DNA from 2 places in the Lysinibacillus sp. Y5S-8 genome. Region 2 is predicted to be linked to the other one. Evidence: a T-box and tRNA genes for the amino acid it is inferred to sense, from the RefSeq annotation. Region 2 holds a T-box; the other holds one or more tRNA genes.
What was found. The T-box of region 2 lies ahead of alaS (alanine--tRNA ligase). A T-box ahead of a tRNA ligase gene usually reads a tRNA of that ligase, here a tRNA-Ala.
Positions count from the first base shown of each region.

Region 1: it has a tRNA-Ala gene. The T-box ahead of alaS (alanine--tRNA ligase) is inferred to sense a tRNA for this amino acid. The anticodon was not compared.

Region 1 is NZ_CP145889.1:3,629,363-3,632,741, reverse strand. It holds rRNA gene V6670_RS17760 (23S ribosomal RNA) at 1-309, shown strand, start outside; rRNA gene rrf (5S ribosomal RNA) at 478-593, shown strand; tRNA gene V6670_RS17750 (tRNA-Val) at 604-679, shown strand; tRNA gene V6670_RS17745 (tRNA-Thr) at 683-758, shown strand; tRNA gene V6670_RS17740 (tRNA-Lys) at 766-841, shown strand; tRNA gene V6670_RS17735 (tRNA-Leu) at 858-942, shown strand; tRNA gene V6670_RS17730 (tRNA-Gly) at 978-1,052, shown strand; tRNA gene V6670_RS17725 (tRNA-Leu) at 1,058-1,146, shown strand; tRNA gene V6670_RS17720 (tRNA-Arg) at 1,155-1,231, shown strand; tRNA gene V6670_RS17715 (tRNA-Pro) at 1,240-1,316, shown strand; tRNA gene V6670_RS17710 (tRNA-Ala) at 1,333-1,408, shown strand; tRNA gene V6670_RS17705 (tRNA-Met) at 1,436-1,509, shown strand; tRNA gene V6670_RS17700 (tRNA-Ile) at 1,517-1,593, shown strand; tRNA gene V6670_RS17695 (tRNA-Ser) at 1,609-1,701, shown strand; tRNA gene V6670_RS17690 (tRNA-Met) at 1,755-1,829, shown strand; tRNA gene V6670_RS17685 (tRNA-Asp) at 1,833-1,908, shown strand; tRNA gene V6670_RS17680 (tRNA-Phe) at 1,966-2,041, shown strand; tRNA gene V6670_RS17675 (tRNA-Gly) at 2,047-2,120, shown strand; tRNA gene V6670_RS17670 (tRNA-Ile) at 2,122-2,195, shown strand; tRNA gene V6670_RS17665 (tRNA-Asn) at 2,203-2,279, shown strand; tRNA gene V6670_RS17660 (tRNA-Ser) at 2,289-2,379, shown strand; tRNA gene V6670_RS17655 (tRNA-Glu) at 2,382-2,453, shown strand; gene V6670_RS17650 (VOC family protein) at 2,514-2,930, opposite strand; gene nadA (quinolinate synthase NadA) at 3,128-3,379, opposite strand, start outside.
Region 2 is NZ_CP145889.1:3,158,146-3,161,524, forward strand. It holds gene alaS (alanine--tRNA ligase) at 1-1,347, opposite strand, end outside; T-box leader at 1,462-1,679, opposite strand; gene V6670_RS15335 (magnesium transporter CorA family protein) at 1,744-2,709, opposite strand; M-box (ykoK) riboswitch at 2,956-3,121, opposite strand; gene hpaB (4-hydroxyphenylacetate 3-monooxygenase, oxygenase component) at 3,178-3,379, opposite strand, start outside.

The DNA.
Region 1 (3,379 bases), 470 kb from region 2:
CGTCGTGAGACAGTTCGGTCCCTATCCGTCGTGGGCGTAGGAAATTTGAGAGGAGCTGTCCTTAGTACGAGAGGACCGGGATGGACACACCGCTGGTGTACCAGTTGTCTTGCCAAAGGCATCGCTGGGTAGCTATGTGTGGACGGGATAAGTGCTGAAAGCATCTAAGCATGAAGCCCCCCTCAAGATGAGATTTCCCATTACGCAAGTAAGTAAGATCCCTCAAAGACGATGAGGTAGATAGGTTCGAGGTGGAAGTGTGGTGACACATGGAGCTGACGAATACTAATCGATCGAGGACTTAACCAAAAATGTTTGAACCATTCAATGAACCGTTTATCCAGTTTTGAAAGAACAAAACTTTCAATAAAAAAAGAGCTTCACGACACTATTTATTTGAAGCTGATATTAAAGGAACTTCTGCTAAGAACGCAACATCCATGTTGCAACGCAGAAGCCAGCACATCCATGTGCAAGTCTAGTGATGATGGCAAAGAGGTCACACCCGTTCCCATACCGAACACGGAAGTTAAGCTCTTTAGCGCCGATGGTAGTTGGGGGCTTCCCCCTGTGAGAGTAGGACGTCGCTAGGCATAGTACCCAGGAGGATTAGCTCAGCTGGGAGAGCATCTGCCTTACAAGCAGAGGGTCGGCGGTTCGAGCCCGTCATCCTCCACCATATGCCGGTTTAGCTCAGCAGGTAGAGCAACTGACTTGTAATCAGTAGGTCGTGGGTTCGATTCCTATAGCCGGCACCATTTTTTAGAGCCATTAGCTCAGTTGGTAGAGCATCTGACTTTTAATCAGAGGGTCGAAGGTTCGAGTCCTTCATGGCTCACCATTTTTAATAATAATAAGCGGGTGTGGCGGAATTGGCAGACGCACTAGACTTAGGATCTAGCGCCGCAAGGCGTGGGGGTTCGACTCCCTTCACCCGCACCATTATTTCATTGCCAGATAAAAAAACTTATGCACATGCGGAAGTAGTTCAGTGGTAGAACACCACCTTGCCAAGGTGGGGGTCGCGAGTTCGAACCTCGTCTTCCGCTCCAAATGTGCCGGGGTGGCGGAACTGGCAGACGCACAGGACTTAAAATCCTGCGGTAGGTGACTACCGTACCGGTTCGATTCCGGTCCTCGGCACCATTTTTAATGCGCCCGTAGCTCAATTGGATAGAGCGTCTGACTACGGATCAGAAGGTTATGGGTTCGACTCCTGTCGGGCGCGCCAAAAAAGAACGGGAAGTAGCTCAGCTTGGTAGAGCACTTGGTTTGGGACCAAGGGGTCGCAGGTTCGAATCCTGTCTTCCCGACCATTTCCAAAGAAATTATGGGGCCTTAGCTCAGCTGGGAGAGCGCCTGCCTTGCACGCAGGAGGTCAGCGGTTCGATCCCGCTAGGCTCCACCATAATAAATTAACCAGTATAAAGATCCTGGCGGCGTAGCTCAGCTGGCTAGAGCGTACGGTTCATACCCGTAAGGTCGGGGGTTCGATCCCCTCTGCCGCCATCTTAAAGGACCTTTAGCTCAGTTGGTTAGAGCAGACGGCTCATAACCGTCCGGTCGCAGGTTCGAGTCCTGCAAGGTCCACCATTTATATAATGCAACGGAGGTATACCCAAGTCTGGCTGAAGGGATCGGTCTTGAAAACCGACAGGCGGGTAACACCGCGCGGGGGTTCGAATCCCTCTACCTCCTCCAGTTTTAAATCTTTATAAATGGTGCTTTAAAAACTCGAAACAGTATAAAATTATCGCGGGGTGGAGCAGTGGTAGCTCGTCGGGCTCATAACCCGAAGGTCGTTGGTTCAAATCCGGCCCCCGCAACCAAATGGTCCCGTGGTGTAGCGGTTAACATGCCTGCCTGTCACGCAGGAGATCGCCGGTTCGATCCCGGTCGGGACCGCCATTATTTTCATAAGAAGATATGATAAGCAAAAGAAAATAAGCTTAGCATGGACGAAATGGGTCAGTAGCTCAGTTGGTAGAGCATTAGATTGAAGCTCTAAGTGTCGGCGGTTCGATTCCGTCCTGACCCACCATTTATGCGGGTGTAGTTTAATGGTAAAACCTCAGCCTTCCAAGCTGATGTCGTGGGTTCGATTCCCATCACCCGCTCCAAGGGCCTATAGCTCAGCTGGTTAGAGCGCACGCCTGATAAGCGTGAGGTCGATGGTTCGAGTCCATTTAGGCCCATCATTATTCCGAAGTAGCTCAGTTGGTAGTAGCACCTGACTGTTAATCAGGTTGTCGCAGGTTCGAGTCCTGCCTTCGGAGCCATTTTTATGTGGGGAAGTACTCAAGAGGCTGAAGAGGCGCCCCTGCTAAGGGTGTAGGTCGGGTAACCGGCGCGAGGGTTCAAATCCCTCCTTCTCCGCCATTGGCCCGTTGGTCAAGTGGTTAAGACACCGCCCTTTCACGGCGGTAACACGGGTTCGAATCCCGTACGGGTCATACTAAAAAACAGTAGATGCACATGCATCTACTGTTTTTTCATATTCATAGATATAAATATTACTCTTGATTCAATGCATTTTCATCCATATAAACTACTTCCCAGATATGCCCATCTACATCCTGAAATCCCCAGCCATACATAAACCCATGGTCTTGGGGTTCACTATAAGATTTACCACCGGAGGCCAGTGCCTTATTTACTAATTGATCTACTTGCTCTCGATTTTCAGCAGATAGACATAAAATTGCTTCTGCAGACGTAGCAGTATTTGTAATTTCCTTCTTACTAAACCCTTTGAATCGTTCTTCCACCATCATTAATGCAAAGATATTTTCACTAATAATCATTGAGGCTGTAGTCTCATCGCTAAATTGTTGATTGAACTCAAAACCTAGTTCCTTAAAGAAGTTGATGGATTTGTTTAGATCTTTCACTGGTAAATTGATAAAAATATTTTTCGATTGAAAAGCCATTTATTTTCACCTCCAAATCGACAGTAGCATAGAGCATAAAGCCATGTCAATTTCAGCAATAGATGGTTATTCTTTGATTGGATCGATGATGATGCATTTGAAAATGGCAGTTGTTTAAGCTATTCAAAATAGATGTTATATGAACATAAAAAGCAGAGACGTTTTTTTACAACATCTCTGCTTTTAAAGCAACCTAATTATCCTCGTGCTAGCATTCTTTTGAGAGAGCTAAGTGCTTCAGCTGTAGTATATTCATCTACTTGGATACGGTTATGTGGTTGCCCCTGCTCAATGCTTTCTAAGCTCCATAACAGATGGGGAAGGTCAATGCGATTCATTGTTAAGCAAGGACAAAAATTTTCATTTAAAGAGATAATATGTTTATCTGGATGCTGCTTCATTATGCGATTGACAAGGTTCATTTCTGTTCCAATAGCCCATGCCGATCC
Region 2 (3,379 bases):
AACATCTTGACGAGCTGCACGAGCACGTTCACGCTGTTCTTCCATCGCTGCCTCGAAGCCCTCATGATCAACCTTCATGCCCACTTCATCTGCATATTCCTCTGTTAATTCGATTGGGAAGCCATACGTATCGTATAAACGGAAGGCATCTGCACCAGGAATATAATCGTGGCCAGCTGTTTTTTGCGATTCCACTACTGCATTAAAGATTGCTAAACCACCGTCCAATGTTTCATGGAAACGAATTTCTTCATTTTTAATGACACGCTGAATAAATTCACATTTCTCCGTTACTTCTGGATAGAAGTCTTCCATGATTTTCCCTACAGTTGGTACTAATTCAAACATAAATGGCTTCTCAATGCCAATTTGTTTAGCATAACGAACAGCACGGCGTAATAAACGACGCAATACATAACCACGTCCTTCGTTTGAAGGAAGAGCACCATCGCCAATGGCAAAAGCTACTGTACGAATATGGTCTGCAATAACTTTAAACGGTGTATTAATATCCTCTTCTGAGCCGAAGATTTCATTTAAGTCTACTTCGCTAGGACGCTTATATTTACGGTTGGCAAATTCCTCGATTTTTTCAATGATTGGCATGAATAAATCTGTATCGAAGTTTGTTGGTACATTTTGAACAACGGATACAATACGCTCTAAGCCCATACCTGTATCAATATTTTGCTTTGGTAGGGGTGTGTATGTACCATCAGGATTATGGTTGAATTGCGAGAACACAAGGTTCCAAATTTCGAGATAACGTTCGTTCTCCCCACCTGGATACATTTCAGGGTCATTTTCATCCGAGCCATATTCTACACCACGGTCATAAAAAATCTCTGAGTTAGGACCAGATGGACCTTCTCCAATATCCCAGAAGTTTCCTTCTAAACGGATTAAACGCTCTTCAGGAATACCGATTTCTTGATGCCAAACATCATATGCTTCCTGATCTTCAGGGTGAATTGTGATAGATAATAACGCTGGATCAAAGCCCATCCATTTTTTATCCGTTAAAAACTCCCAAGCATAATGGATTGCTTCTTTTTTGAAGTAGTCACCAATGGAGAAGTTTCCTAACATTTCAAAGAATGTATGGTGACGAGCTGTTTTCCCAACGTTCTCAATATCATTGGTACGAATCGATTTTTGTGCATTCGTAATACGTGGATTGTCAGGAATAACACGACCATCAAAATATGGTTTAAGAGTGGCAACACCTGAGTTAATCCATAGTAGTGATGGGTCATTTATTGGCACAAGTGGCGCTGATGGCTCATGATGATGTCCCTTTTCTTTAAAAAATTCCAAATACATACGGCGAATATCTACTGCTTTCATTGGATAAATTCCTCCTATTTTATATTGTAAAATCACGATAAAAATCCTGCGATCTACATGAATTACACTTTGGAGAGTACTATCGAAGAAAATAAAAAAAGCCCTCATCCCCAAAAAAGGGACGAGGACTTGTCATTTGTCTCGCGGTACCACCCTAGTTGTAAGTAAAAAATGCTTACTTACCTCTTTAGCACTTGTAACGTCAGTGAACGGCAGGGATTAGCTGCACTCTGGAGTAGCTTTCGGCATTTGCTGTCGTGAGGATTTTTCCAGCCTAGAAATCCCTTTCTTGTACACGCACAAATACGTACTTTTTCCATCATCGTTTTTACTTTTTCTAACGAAATTATAAAAAAAATCTATTGTGCTGTCAATTACTACTATGACTAATGCTATCTAAGCAATCATTTTTTTAAAATATACCCACATACCCCAAGTAAAGAGCACTAGAAAAGCACTGATTGCAATTGTTGCAATAGGTGAATCCTGATAAGGTAACGGCACATTCATACCAAAAAAGCTAGTGATCACAGATAATGGTAACATTATTGTAGAAATAACTGTTAGTAAGTTCAGCTTTTCAATGGATTTACCACTATTAATTGAAAAATATGTGTCGAGGGTACTGTTAACTAAATCGCGGTATGTCTCTGTAGAGTCAACAATACGTTCTAGATGGTCATTTAAATCTTTATAGAATGGGATATTTTCTTCCTGTATCTCAAATTTCCACTGACCATTGATTGTTGAAAAAATTCTTCTTTGCGGCATGATGGCCTGACGAATTAAAATAATTGTCCGCTTTAGTGCAAGAAATTCCTCAGTCACTACTTTAGGTTGATACTCATAAATTTCTTCTTCTAGTTCATCTATGCGAGTTCGAATTCGCTCTAATACTGGAAAATATTCATCTGTAATGCCATCTATAATGGTATGCAATAAAAAATCAGTACCCTTTTCCATATATTCCGAACTATTAACACAAACATTTTCCATGTGACCTAGCCATTGCAATTTCCGTTTGTGTACAGTGACAACATAGTTTGGACCCATAAAAATATTGAGCTCAACGGTTGTAATTTCATTATTACTTTTTTCATTATAAATGGGTGCATGGAAAACAAAAAATTTATAATCGCCATAATTGTCCATTTTCGGACGGGAGCCTTCATGTAAGCAATCTTCAACTGCTAATGGATGAAAGCCAAATATATCTGCTATATTATTCAATTCATTATAACTATACGCATATAAATCTACCCATAATAAATCTTCATTTTGAATAGGTAGTTGTAAATCCTTCATGTTGAAATCATGTTGGACTGTCTTGTTTCTGCTATTAAAATAGTGGATTTTAATCATTGCACTTCACCTCATGTTTTGTTATTGAGGGAAACAAAAGGTCATCCTTTATCGCCTTTTGTCTGCGTTGGTGATCCGAAATGGATGCCTTTTATTTGTTTCCGTTTGCCTAAATGATACTTATTCGGTTCAGGACTACTATCCATTTCTCATCACCTTCCTTTCATAACAAAAACACGCCTTCTACGAATGAAGGCGTGTTGAATACACATATCAAAAAAGAGCAATAAAAAATCGTTGCATGCGTGTTACCTTCAAACGTTGAGTTTTAGCACTATGCGGCATAGGAATATGTCCAGCTACGTTAAAAAACACCTTATTTCGATGATTTCTGTTGACCCATTGGCGTCTCTCGACATTTTTGGGTAGTAGCGTATCTCCAGCATAGGAGCCTCACCTAACGAAGGGATGTTATTCTTTTATTCCTATAAATCATAGCGGATTGAATTCAAACTGTCAAACTGTAAATCATTCATTTTTCAAAAAGTCTTCCACTCTTTGCACCAAGTGGTCCCGTTTATACGATTGATAGAGCAGGCTAGATAAACGCACTGGATCACCAAAGAAAAAGCGTTCATATAGTGTTTGCCTTGTGCCAAAACTACTCATTGTTAAATCCCAAGCTAAACGAAATTTTTTCACTCGCTCTTCGCCTGTGTCTTTGAATGAT